Prochlorococcus marinus XMU1412: one gene and its partner. The protein of the gene in region 2 binds, or shares a complex with, the protein of the main gene of each other region. Links are inferred from orthologs where the notes say so. Each region holds a gene or a part of one and is shown on either strand. Other genes may lie near its edges.

Region 1 (5,628 bases), on a different replicon or contig from region 2:
ATGGGATAGATGATTTTAATGTGGGTCAAAAATATGATTTACCAATAACATGTGTCGTTGATGAAAAAGGCAACTTAAATGAATATTCTGGTCAATTCAAAGGATCAAATGTCCTGAAAGATGCAAATGATTTAATTATTGAATATTTACAAGGAAATAATTTACTTCTATTACAAGAAAATTATAATCATAGATACCCGTATGATTGGAGAACCAAAAAACCAACTATTTTTAGGGCAACAGAACAATGGTTTGCGTCTGTAAATGGCTTTAGATCATCAGCATTAAAGGCAATCGAAGATGTTGAATGGATGCCAGAGACTGGAAAGAAAAGAATTTATTCTATGGTTGTTGGTAGAGGTGATTGGTGTATTTCTAGACAAAGGTCTTGGGGAGTCCCTATTCCAGTTTTTTATAAAAAAAATGGTAATGACATCCTCCTTAATAACGAGATAATTAATCATATTCAAGAACTTTTTAGTGAACATGGAGCAGATATTTGGTGGGATTGGGATGTTAAAAATCTTTTGCCAGAAAATTATGCAAAAGAATCGGATCTATGGAAAAAAGGAACAGATACAATGGATGTTTGGTTCGATTCAGGATCTAGCTGGGCCGCAGTATGTGAACTAAGAAGTGAATTAAAGTATCCAGCAGATCTTTATTTAGAGGGCTCAGATCAACATCGAGGATGGTTCCAGTCTTCTTTGCTAACATCTGTTGCGGTCAATAAAAAACCTCCATATAAGAAAGTTTTAACTCATGGTTTTGCACTTGATGAAAACGGCAGAAAAATGAGCAAATCTTTAGGAAATGTTGTTGATCCAAATATTATTATTAATGGAGGTAATAATAAAAAAACTGACCCTGCTTATGGTGCTGATGTTTTAAGGCTATGGGTTAGCTCTGTAGATTATTCAGTAGATGTTCCAATTGGTTCAAATATACTCAAGCAACTTTCTGACGTATATAGAAAAGTTCGTAATACTGCAAGATATCTTCTAGGTAATATTCATGATTATGATCCTAAAATTGATAGTTTTGAAATTGATCAATTGCCTCTCTTAGATCAATGGATGTTAGGCAGATTAGTTGAGGTTACAGATCAAATATCAAATGCTTATGAAAATTACGAATTTTCAAAATTTTTCCAAATCTTGCAAAGTTTTTGCGTTGTAGATCTATCAAATTTTTATTTGGATATTGCGAAAGATAGGTTATATGTAAGTTCTAAATCAGAATTTAGAAGAAGATCATGTCAGTTCGTCATGTCAAAAGTTGTTGAAAATTTAGCCGTACTTATTTCTCCAGTGCTTTGTCATATGGCTGAAGATATTTGGCAAAATATTCCATATTCAACTGAAGAAAAATCAGTCTTTCAAAGAGGATGGCCAATATTTTCGCAGTCATGGAAAAATCAAATACTTAATGAGCAAATTGCAAATTTAAGAAATTTGAGAGTTGAAATTAACAAGGCTATAGAAGGATGTAGGAACAAACAAATAATTGGAGCAGCTTTAGAAACTGAAGTTAATTTTTTACCTAAAGATAAAGTTTTAAAAGATTCACTTACTTGGCTAGAAGAATTTGGCAATCAAGATGTAGATTTATTTAGGGACTGGCTTATAGTATCAAACTTCCAAGTGGTATCCGATTTGGTGGAGAATTCTCTAATTATTGATAATAATACAATTGGTAAGATTCAAATATTAAAAGCTCAAGGTCAAAAATGTGCTAGATGTTGGCATTATCAAAAAGAAACTTTTAATGGTATCCAAAATACAAAATTATGCAAAAGATGTTCAAATATTATTAATTCTGAATTTATTTAGATCCAGTTTTTTTGATTCAAAAAGAAAACTGAGTTTGAATTTTCTCTTATAAAATTTTCTTCGGTTTCTGATAGCGGTGCTTTATAAAGTTTAAAGTTTTTAATTATATATGTAAGTGCAATAACTTTTTTTTCTGAATCTATTTCAATTGGATGAGTTGTTGAGCTACTGTAACCTCTGAAAATAAGTATTTCTAATTGTTCTTTTTGATTTTCTTTTGGAATAAAACCCTCTAGTTTAAGTATCCTATCAGGCATCAAGGAACTTATTTTTTCAAGACTATTTATTAAATCAATTTTTGCCATTTTCTGAGAAGCAAGAGTTTCTACCATTTTTAGGTAATTTGATTATTGACCATTGAACAAGGCCTAAAATATAAATTAATAATGAAAATAATCCCAAGAATTTTGCTACCGGCTGAGTAAAGTTAGCTCCAAAGAAAAAATTAAATAAATTTTTTATAACAATATATAAATTTGAAGAAGGCTGAAGCCATATTGCACACGAATCCGAATTAATAAAATAAAAGCAGTTGAAGTTTTGTAAACTCTGAATAAAGAAATTGAGAGATATAAAAGTTAACGTCCATCTCCATATTTTTGTCGTTGTGGTCAGGGAGTAAGAAAAATTATATTCTCTTAATTCATCATTAATATCGTTCCAAAACCAAACTGAAACTGTCATTAATAATGTTGAAATATTTGTTATTACTAAAGCATAATTATACTTTCCTATTAAAAGTAAAAGGCTTATAAAAAATAAAAGGGATATTTTCCAATAAATTGATAGAAGTTTAATAACTGCTTTATTTCTTTTTTTAATTGACCAGACGGATAGAGTAACAGGAATTCCAATAAGGAAAATTATTGAAAGTTGAAAGGATAGCCAAATAGAAAGTTGATTAAAAACGTTCAAAACTTTTTCTTTTTAAACACATAATAATTAAACATCAAACTGTTACTTTTGATCTTACCATTGTCATAGTTATGAATATTATGCATCCTTATATTATTGCCTAGAAATATATTAATAATTGTATGAGACAGCATGTTAATCCCCTTAGTAGTAATTTCAATCAAATTGAGAGAATACCTTCTTTGAGCGAAATGTTTGATGATTCTAAATCGAATCTTCATTTGGATATAGGTTGTGCTGCTGGTGAGTTTCTTTTTGATTTAGCTTTAGTTAATACCAGTTGGAATTATTTAGGAATTGAAATCCGTGAGAAATTAGTCAAAAATGCTAAATTAAAAGTGTTTGAAAGAGAAATTAAAAATCTATATTTTATATTTGGAAATGCTAATAATATTTTGAATGATGTCCAAAGTAAATTTATTGTCAAAAATCTAAAAAGTCTTTCTTTTAATTTTCCTGATCCATGGTTTAAAAAGAGACATCATAAAAGGCGTGTAATTCAGCCAGAATTTTTTAATATTCTTTCAAATTCTTTGCAAAAAGGTACCTTAATTTTTATCAAAACGGATGTAAAGGATTTATTCGATTATATGGATTACACCATATTAAGTAGTTTTTATTTTAAAACAATAGATAAAAAAGATTTTAATTATTCGGAAAGTTTTAATCCAAATAAAGTTAAAACTAATCGGGAAAAATATGTGATTGTTAACCAACTTGATATTTTTGAAAGGATTTATATCAAAATTTAATACATCGTTATTTCATTATTTTCTCAATTTCTAAAAAGAGTTTGTTTGTTATTTCGCTTGATAAATAATCAACTTTCTTATGACTTTTGGCCTCAACGAGAACTCTTATAACGGGTTCTGTACCGCTAGGCCTTATATAAACTCTACAATTATCCGAATATATTTTCTGAAAAAACTCTATAGTTTGATCAATTAATATTTTGGTTTCTGGATTTAATTTATTAAGATTAAAATTTAAATTGATATTGGTTAGTTTTTGAGGAAACGGTTTGAAACTACTTTTAAGCCAATCATTTAAATTAATATTTTTCTTTTTACAATATTTGGAAATTTGAAGTGCAGTCAATATCCCATCTCCACAAAAGTTATTAATTTTTGAAAGTATATGGCCTGACTGCTCACCTCCTAAAACAGCTTTTTTTTTCTTAATTGCTTCATGCACATATTTATCTCCAACATCCGTTCTATATAGAATTCCTCCAATTTTCTTCCAGGCTTTTTCAAATCCTAAGTTTGCCATTTGTGTTGATATTAGTAAATTATTTGCGAGAATTTTTTGTTCCATAAGTTCTCTTCCCCAAAGAAAAAGAATATGATCTCCATCTAAAACATTGCCTTTAGAATCTATTCCAATTACTCTATCTGCATCACCATCGAAGCTAAAACCCATATCTGCATGACTATCTTTTAATGCTTTTTTTAATGGTTCGAGGTTAGTAGACCCACAATTCATATTAATTTTCAACCCATTTATAGAGTTATTGATAACTTTTACATCAGCACCAAGAGACTGAAAAATTTTTTTTGCGCAGGTTGTCGCTGATCCATAGCATGTGTCTAAAATTATTTTTAACCCGTTTAGATTTTCTCCTCCCATTGTTTGGATAAGGCTTTTAATATAAATATCCATAAGATCTTTATTTGTATTTAAGGGAATTATTGTTGTAGGAACTGATATATTTTGATTTGTCTCTTCAATTATTTGTTGAATTTTATTTTCAAAATATTTAGAAATTTTTTGACCATTATGATCAAAAATTTTTATGCCATTATATTCTGGTGGATTATGACTTGCAGATATCATGATCCCACTACTAAGATTCTCTTGTTTGATTACAAAAGGGATCGCTGGGGTAGGGCATATTCCAATATTTATAAATTGTTTGCCACTTTTATTTATACCTTGTGTTATTGCCTGAAGCAGAATATCTCCGCTGATTCTTGTATCTCTCCCAATTAATATTGGACTTTTCTTCTCTAAAGTCGTACCTAGAGCATATCCTACTTTGTAGGCTAGAGAATAAGTTATCTCTTCATTAAATTTTCCTCTTATTCCATCAGTACCAAAGAGAGATTGCATAATTAGGTTTCAGGAATCAAAGAAATTTTGATAATTATTCATTTTTTTATTTTATCAGTTGATTAAAAGCTTATAGATTGAGATACTCTTTATTTGTTTAACTTATTTAAGATGTTTTTAGTTAGTTATGCTTCAATAGTGCAATCTGAAAATCGAGAGCAAATTTTAAAGACAAATTTAAAAATTATATTCATATTGATTATATCTATTGTTATGGTTTCACTGCTTTTGTTTAAAAATTTCTTTTTTAAATCAACTTATCTTTTAAAGAGTTTTGGAGAATTATCTGTTGAACCTGAAATAGCTTTTACAAATAATAAGCCTACATTTATGGAATTTTATGCTGAGTGGTGTGAAGTTTGCAAAGAAATGGCTCCTCAAGTGTCTGCTTTTAAAGATGAATACGAAAAAGATATTAATTTTGTTTTTTTAAATGTTGATAATCAAAAATGGGGTAACTATATCCAGAAATTTGATGTCAACGGGATTCCTCAAGTTAATCTTTTTGATAAAAATGGTAGTTTAATATCTACTTTTATTGGTAAACAAGATGAAATAACAATAAGAGAATCAATTAATAATTTAGAAAAAGAAGAGAAACCCTATAGGGAAATTATTAATAATGAATTTTCAACAATTCAAGAAAATAAAAACAATGAGGTTAGTCCTCGTAGTCATGGATAGAATTACCATTCTAAAGATTTCGATACAATCGGAAAACTTTGTTTAAAAATAGACTTGCAATCTTGGGCAATGGACTTGTGTTCTT
Region 2 (8,189 bases):
AATTTTATTTGCTTTTATATCGATTCTATTAATTGGAGGTTTCCAAACTTGGAATAAGACACTTGATGTAGGTACTTATAGTTTTTTAGTGTTTATTACACAAAGACTATTATGGCCTTTAACTACTTTGGGGCATGTTTTAGATGATTTTCAGAGATCTATGGCTTCAATAGATAGAGTAATTGATCTCATAGATACGCCTATAAAAATAAAAGATGGAAAAATAAAAATTGAACCTAAAGATATCAAAGGAGAAATTATTTTTAATAATGTAAATTTTAATTATCCTGGTCGAGATTTAACATTAAAAAACATAAATATCAAAATTGAAAATAACTCAACATTAGGAATTGTTGGTTTAACAGGTTCTGGGAAGAGTACAATAATAAAACTACTACTTAGAATTTATGATAGTAATAATGGGTCAATAACCTTGGATGGGTTTTCTATTAAAGAAATAAATTTGAGGGATTTAAGAAAGTGTATCTCTTTAGTAAGTCAAGAAACTTATTTATTTCATGGCAGTGTACAAGAAAATATTGCTTATGGCTCAATCAACCCAAGTCTTAAAGATATTATTAAAGCTTCAAAGATTGCGGAAGCTCATAAATTTATTGAACAATTACCAGATGGTTATAGAACTATAGTGGGGGAAAGGGGCCAAAGACTCTCGGGCGGGCAACGTCAAAGAATTGCCTTGGCGAGAGCTGTTTTAAAGGATGCTCCAATATTAATATTAGATGAAGCTACAGCTTCAGTTGATAATGAAACAGAGGCTTTAATTCAAAAATCGTTATCTAAAATCACAAAAGAAAGAACAACTATAGTAATAGCTCATAGATTAAGCACTATAAAAAATGCGGATAATATTGTAGTTATTGATAAAGGTAAAATAGTTGAAAGCGGAAAACATGAAAAACTATTAGATCAGAACAAAATATATGCTGATTTGTGGAATGTTCAAGTAGGAATCTAATATGAATTTCTAAACTATATTAAGAAGTTAAATGATTCAATTACGTTACTAAACATACCGTCAACTTTATTCCACCTTTCTTCATTTGTTCCCACAGCGAAAGTGTAAAGTGTTCCTCTATCAATTACGACAGTAGCTAATTCATGTCTTGCCTGTTCATTTAAATTTAATTCATACTCTAAATCATAGAAAATGTGACTGGATGCTTCCCTCTTATCGGCATTTATAAGTTTCACCTCTCTACCTGAACCTTCGGGAGCAATGACTTTATCAATTAATGTTTGACCTACTTCACTTGGGCTTCCTAATTGCTCTAATTGAACCTCTTTATTGACATCAGAAATAACTAAACTTAAGGTCTCATTACTATTTATTAAATCATGATAAATAATTTCAGGTCCTCCATCGACTTTTACTCTAGTCCACCCTGTTGGATACAAAAAGGCATATCTACCATCTGGACTTTGATAAGCTTCTAATCCCGCATTCAGTCCGCCACTACAAGCACTCAGTGTTAAACACAAAAAAACCAAAAATAAATATTTGAAAGGGTTTAATTTAATATTTTTCATTTTGTTTGAAATTACTAACTGAAAACATAATAAGACATTAAAAGCAAACAATTATGGCAATTCGGAATTTTGCGTCTAAATTATCTTTAGAAATAGTTTAATTTTGATTACTTATACCAAACCACTTTCAAAATTAATCGGTCATTTTGAGAAATTCCCAGGGATTGGTCCAAGAACAGCGCAACGATTAGCCCTGTTTATTTTAAAACAACCTGAAAGTACAATAAGAGAATTTTCAAAGGCTCTGTTAGAGGCACGTAGTAATGTTGGTCGTTGCAAAAAATGTTTCAATTTGACTTCAGAAGATGAATGCGAAATTTGTAGGAATATTGAAAGAAATCAAAAACTAATCTGTGTAGTAGCAGAAACAAAAGATCTGCTTGCTTTGGAGCGCGCCAGAGAATTTAAAGGTGTTTACCATGTTATTGGTGGTTTAATATCCCCAATGGATTCTGTTGGCCCCGAACTCTTAGAAATAAGAAGCTTGGTAGAAAGAGTTAGTAAGTCTGAAATAGATGAAATCATATTGGCATTGACCCCTAGTGTTGAGGGAGATACAACAAGTCTTTATATTGGAAAATTGTTAGCCCCTTTTACTAAAGTTACGAGGATTGCATATGGGCTCCCAATGGGCAGTGAACTTGAATATGTGGATGAAGTTACACTTGCAAGGGCCTTAGAAGGTAGAACAAAACTAAATTAGACAATGAGAGACAATAATCTAATCAAGAAAGAAAAAATCTTAAGACTTCCCTCTTGGATTAAATTTCCTGTTAGTAAAGCTTCAGAATTCGCAAAAATACAAACACTCATAAAAAAATCAAATATTCATACTATTTGTGAAGAAGCAAGATGTCCAAATAGAGCAGAATGTTATGCCTCAGGAACAGCCACCTTCTTACTGGGTGGATCGATATGTTCACGTTCATGTGCTTTTTGTCAGGTAAATAAAGGGAGGCCTAGTTCTATCAATATTGATGAATGTACTCAAGTCGCTGAAGCAGTGAAAGTACTAAATTTGAAATATGTTGTTTTGACATCTGTAGCTAGAGACGATCTCCCTGATCATGGCGCAAATTTATTTATATCTACAATTGATGAGATTAGAAAAATTGATTCAACAATTAAAATTGAAGTTTTAACTCCTGATTTATGGGGTGGAGGCAAAAATCTTGATGAAACAAATAACCTTCAGACTGAGAGATTGAAGATGATTTTAGAAAAAGATCCAATATGCTTTAATCATAATCTTGAAACTGTTGAAAGACTGCAAAAAGAAGTTAGGAGGGGGGCAAATTACAAAAAATCCCTTATTTTACTAAAAAAGTCAAAGGATATTGCTCCTCATATTCAAACTAAATCAGGCATTATGTTAGGACTTGGGGAAACATTGGATGAAATAAAAAATACAATTTATGATCTTAGAAAAATAGATTGTGATCAAATTACAATTGGCCAATATTTAAGGCCCTCATTCAATCATTTGGCAGTTAAGAAATATTGGGATCCATCAGAGTTTAAATATTTATATCGCTTCTCTAAGAAATTAGGATTCAAAAAAGTATCTTCTGGCCCTTTAGTAAGAAGTAGTTATCACGTGGGTTAACTTTCTTTAATTAAAGAGAGTTTCTTTTCAAGTCTTTTCAATATGGAAATACATTCCCCGTTCATAAGTGTACCTGCACCTCCCCAAACCAATCTTAATAAAAGATCTACTGGGCTAGAACCAACTTCTTTGACAATTTTGAATCCTATTAACTTGAAATATCTTACAAGTTTTTTACTATATCCTTCACTATCAAAAATGGCTAAAAGTCTTACTTTGTTGCTTGATTTTTTTTCAATTGCCCAAGCCATAGTTGTTGCCCATATTAATTCCGAAACAAATGCAGGAGATTTACTAAGGATTCTTAATGTATCAAGCTGAATACCTTGTTTATTCAAATAAGTCCAACCTTTCATTTCGGCCCAAATCTTAATTATGTTATCTTTCTGTTCTGCAATCACGATTCTAAAGAAACATAATCCAAGAGTTTCTCTAACTTGAATTTTAATTAATAATCCAATAGTACCCGCTAATTTTTCTAATTCTTCAACCTTCATTATTTTGAAAATTAGTCCTTATAGATTTTATGATTTTCAACTTTTAATATATCGATTTGTTTTTGTCTTTCTTCAAACCTTTTCCTATCATCATCACTGAATTGGTCTATGCAGAAATGACATTGGATACCTTTTCTAAATTCTTTTCTTTCTTGATCTTGAATTGAAATTGGCATTCCACATGCATGACAAATCGAGTATGAGCCTTTTTCTAATTCATGATCTAAAGCAACTCTTTTATCAAAAACATAACATTCACCTTCAAATAAGTTATTTTCTTTTGGAGTATCATAAAGGTATTGAAGGATGCCCCCTTTTAGGTGATAAATATTTTTATAACCTTTCCTTTTCAGCAAACTAGTAGCTTTTTCACATCTTATTCCTCCGGTACAGAACATTGCTATATTTGTATCCTGTTTATTTTCTAAATGGGTTTCTAAATGATCATCTACCCACTTTGGGAATTCGCTAAAGTTTCTTGTATTTGGGTTTATAGAGTTCTGAAATGTACCTAAAGAAACCTCATAATGATTTCTAGTATCAATGACTATTGTATTTTGATTTTTAATTAACTTATTCCAATCAGCTGAGTCAATATAGGTCCCATTATTTTCTGCAGGGTTTATTTCAGGGACACCCATGGTGACTATTTCTTTTTTGATTTTTATCTTTAATTTTTTGAAGACTTTGTCTTTTGAAAAGTTTACTTTAATATTCAAATTTCTATTACCTGCATATTTATTAAGTAAATTGATAACAAAATCAATTACATTTTTCTCGGCACAAATAGTTCCATTAATACCCTCACTTGCAAAAATTAACAACCCTGAAAGATCATTTTCATTTTCGATTTCTAATAATTGATTTTTTAGATTAATAATTAGGTTTTCTTGAAATGGGAAGAAAGAGTAAAGAGAAACTATTTTATAATTTTTGCCTTTCATAAAGAAGATAATGTTTTTTCATGAGTTTCAAAATCTTTGTTAAATGATACTCCTACCTCTTTAAGAAGTTTTCTGTCTGATTGAAAAGATGGATTTGAAGTTGTGAGTAACTCATCTCCATAAAAAATTGAATTTGCTCCACATTGAAAACATAAAATTTGGGCTTCTTTTGAAAGCTTTTCTCGCCCTGCACTTAATCTTATTTTACTTTTAGGCATAAGAATTCTTGCTGTAGCTATCATCCTTATCATTTCAATAGAATCAATTTCTTGATTATCTTCTAAACCAGTACCTTCAATAGCTACCAGTGAATTTATAGGAACACTTTCAGGGTGTGGATTCATATTTGAAAGCACTTTTAAAAGAGATGCTCTATCGCTATTAGTTTCACCCAAACCTATTATCCCTCCACAACAAACATTTATTCCTGCATTCCTTACTCTTTTGATAGTATCAAGTCTGTCTTGATAAGTTCTTGTCGTAATAATATTTTTATAATGCTCAGGACTAGTGTCAAGATTGTGGTTATACGCGGTTAAACCTGCATCAGCCAGTCTGGAAGCTTGTTCTTCTGTAAGCATCCCAGCAGTAACGCATGCTTCCATCCCTAAATCTCTTACGCCGCTAACCATCTCTAACATTGCATTAAAAGATTTCCCATCTCTAATTTCTCTCCACGCCCACCCCATACAAAACCTATCTGCTCCCTCATTTTTTGCTATTTGAGCTCTTGCTAAAACCTCTTCAACTTGAAATTGTGGATGACTTTTGATGTCGCTAGAACTATAAATTGATTGACTACAGTACGAACAATTTTCTTCACATCCACCAGTTTTTACGCTAAACAATGATGCTAATTGAATATCGTAGTTGTTAAATTTCCTGTGAACGGTTTGTGATTCCCACATTAAATCAATAAGAGGCATATTAAGTATTCCCAATATCTCCTCTTTATTCCAATCGAACCTAATTTCTTTAAATAACTGATTATTCGAATTAACCATTTTTATTAGGAAGAATATTGAGAATCTTCAAAAGATTCATTTGGTAATGATTCTATCCCGCCGAAACGTCTATTTCTTGATTGGTAATCAATTATTGCTTTAAAAAATTCATGCTCATTGAAATCTGGCCAAAGTACGTCAGATATATAAATTTCTGAATATGCTAATTGCCATAATAAAAAATTACTTATCCTTTTTTCGCCACTAGTTCTTATTAGCAATTCTGGATCCTTAATCCCTCCAGTTAATAGCTCTGAATTAAATAATTCTTCATTGATTTCACTTGGTTTTATTTCCCCAGCAGAAGATTTTAATGCTAGTTCTTTAGCAACTTTTACTATTTCTTGTCTACCTCCGTAATTAACACAAACATTGAATAAAAATTTATTATTGTTTTTAGTAAGTGATTCTGAACTAGAGATTATTTCTTTTAAATTTCTTGGGAAAGGAGTTAAATCACCAATAAATTTTATTTTTGTTGATTCTTCATGTATCTCTTTAATTTCGTTTTTTAAAACTTCGCTAAAAAGATTTATGAGGAAATCAACTTCTTTTGCTGGTCTTGCCCAATTCTCAGTTGAAAAAGCATAAACAGTAATTTCTTTACAACCTAAATTTTTTGCAGATTTGAGAATTTTTTTTAATACACTAACGCCCTGTTTATGTCCAAATGATCTGGGTAAACCTTTTCTAGTCGCCCATCTTCCATTGCCGTCCATAATTATTGCTACATGTCTAGGCAATTTTTGCTTATCTATTTTCATTGATAAGTTACTAATTTTATTGTCTATTACTTTTTCTAAACTCATTAGTTAATCCTTTTTGTTTATAAAAATTTCTGATTTTTCTGACTTTTTTTTATTAATATCACTGATGATATTATCACCTGAGCTTGTCTTTTGGGATAAGACATTTTTACTTAAAGATGCTTTATTTGCTCCCATAGAGTTTTGATTACCAATCAGTTTTGCAAGAAGTTCTTGTAACCTGCTGCTGGTTATTGGCCTTTCTAGTTTGCCTTGGTTTGCTAATGATAACGTACCTGTTTCTTCAGAAACAACAATACAAATACATCTGTCAAATCTTTCTGTAATTCCTAATGCTGCTAAATGTCTTGTGCCATATCTACTTATTCCTTGTCTTGAAAGAGGAAGTATTACGCCAGCAGAAATTATTTTATTCCCTTTCACAAGAACTGCTCCATCATGTAAAGGCGTATCTGTTGCAAAAAGATTTATTAAAAGGTCAGTTGATAATTGTGCCTCAATATGGGTACCTGAATATAAAAAATCTTCAGGTCTTAAATCACTCCCCAAATCTACAACGATTAAAGCCCCTCTTCTATTTTGAGAGAGTTTACCTGCAGTATCAACTAACTGAGTAATAGTAGTTGAAGTTGCTCTAAATTCTCTTGGGGGATTCCCAAGTAATACAGCTAGCCTCCCAGTGCCTAGTAGTTCCATTAATCTTCTTAACTCTCCTTGCCAAAGGATCGCTAATGAAAGAGAGCAAGCGAGGACAACAGCATCAATTAATTTTGATGTTAGTGGTAAGTATGCATATCTTTGAATAAACCATGCTGATGAGACTAAAAACAAATATCCTCTTAGCAGCCATAATGTCCGTTGTTCTTTTACTCTAGAAAATAATAAAAGTCCGAAACCAACAGCAAATAAGACATCTAATAAAAGCTTTAAATTTATAATCCCCCAGAAATTCACACTAAAAACTAAATTAATTTAAATTTACCTGATTTTATTTAATAAAGCGATCAGGCAAAACATCATATTTCAAAAGATCAAATGGACTTTCTCTTTTTTGAATAATTTCTGCTTCTCCATTACAAACTAAAAGTGCTGCGGGTCTCGGTATTCTGTTGTAGTTAGAACTCATTGAATTATTGTAAGCACCAGTACCAAAAACACATATTAGATCTCCTGTTTCACAATTTGCTAGTTCTATCTCCTTAAACAATACATCTCCTGATTCGCAGTGTTTGCCAGCAATTGTATATTTATTTTTTGAATTAAAATTAAAGGGGTTTTTTACCAAACATGCAGAATAATTTGATTGATATGTTATTGGCCTTGGATTATCACTCATCCCGCCATCAACAGACAAATAAGTTCTGATTCCTGGAATTTCTTTAAAAGCTCCAATTTTGTAAATTGTTATGCCTGCTGTTGATACGATAGATCTTCCAGGCTCGCACATCAATTTTGGCAGATCTAAATTGTGTTTTTTACAAGCATTAACAACTGAGTTGGAAATTGTTCTTACCCATTCATCGATAGAAGGCGGATCATCATCTTTTGTATATTTAATGCCTAAACCTCCACCAACATTAAGTTCTTTAATATTATGGCCAAAATTTTTAGCGTCTAAAATAACTTTTACCATTATTTCACCTAGATCCTTATGAGGGTCTAGTTCAAAGATCTGGGAACCAATATGAGCATGTATTCCTTTTAATTTTAGGTGTTTAGTTTCGCTTATGCTCGCAAATAAATTATTCAAATATTCGATTCCAAAACCAAATTTGCTATCAAATGAACCTGTTCTAATGTATTCATGTGTATGGCATTCGATT

Evidence for each region. The genes of interacting proteins can lie anywhere in the genome.
Region 1: the proteins of cdaA (region 2) and glmM are in contact, whole or in part, in a crystal structure (PDB 7OJS), measured with the Bacillus subtilis proteins. The link is inferred for Prochlorococcus marinus XMU1412 from one-to-one orthologs.

The regions. Positions count from the first base shown.
Region 1 is NZ_JAAORJ010000001.1:230,239-235,866, forward strand. The notes cover bases 2,684-5,628. They hold glmM (phosphoglucosamine mutase), read right to left. Parts: upstream 4,860-5,628; coding sequence 3,507-4,859; downstream 2,684-3,506. Other genes in these bases: HA152_RS01255 (DUF3177 family protein), read right to left, coding at 2,684-2,747; trmB (tRNA (guanosine(46)-N7)-methyltransferase TrmB), read left to right, coding at 2,870-3,499; HA152_RS01270 (thioredoxin domain-containing protein), read left to right, coding at 4,998-5,543; thyX (FAD-dependent thymidylate synthase), read right to left, coding at 5,546-5,628. Outside these bases: ileS (isoleucine--tRNA ligase), read left to right, coding at 1-1,832; HA152_RS01250 (hypothetical protein), read right to left, coding at 1,829-2,164; more of HA152_RS01255, read right to left, coding at 2,124-2,683. UniProt on the Bacillus subtilis protein: Catalyzes the conversion of glucosamine-6-phosphate to glucosamine-1-phosphate. Glucosamine-1-phosphate is used for cell wall biosynthesis.
Region 2 is NZ_JAAORJ010000002.1:536,328-544,516, reverse strand. What follows is about bases 5,367-8,189. They hold cdaA (diadenylate cyclase CdaA), read right to left. Parts: upstream 7,321-8,189; coding sequence 6,412-7,320; downstream 5,367-6,411. Other genes in these bases: lysA (diaminopimelate decarboxylase), read right to left, coding at 7,355-8,189; HA152_RS05935 (isoprenyl transferase), read right to left, coding at 5,605-6,408; bioB (biotin synthase BioB), read right to left, coding at 5,367-5,599. Outside these bases: HA152_RS05970 (ABC transporter ATP-binding protein), read left to right, coding at 1-976; photosystem II reaction center PsbP, read right to left, coding at 991-1,548; recombination mediator RecR, read left to right, coding at 1,652-2,251; lipA (lipoyl synthase), read left to right, coding at 2,255-3,154; HA152_RS05950 (hypothetical protein), read right to left, coding at 3,151-3,651; HA152_RS05945 (rhodanese-related sulfurtransferase), read right to left, coding at 3,663-4,595; more of bioB, read right to left, coding at 4,592-5,366. UniProt on the Bacillus subtilis protein: One of 3 paralogous diadenylate cyclases (DAC) in this bacteria, catalyzing the condensation of 2 ATP molecules into cyclic di-AMP (c-di-AMP). Upon expression in E.coli leads to c-di-AMP synthesis.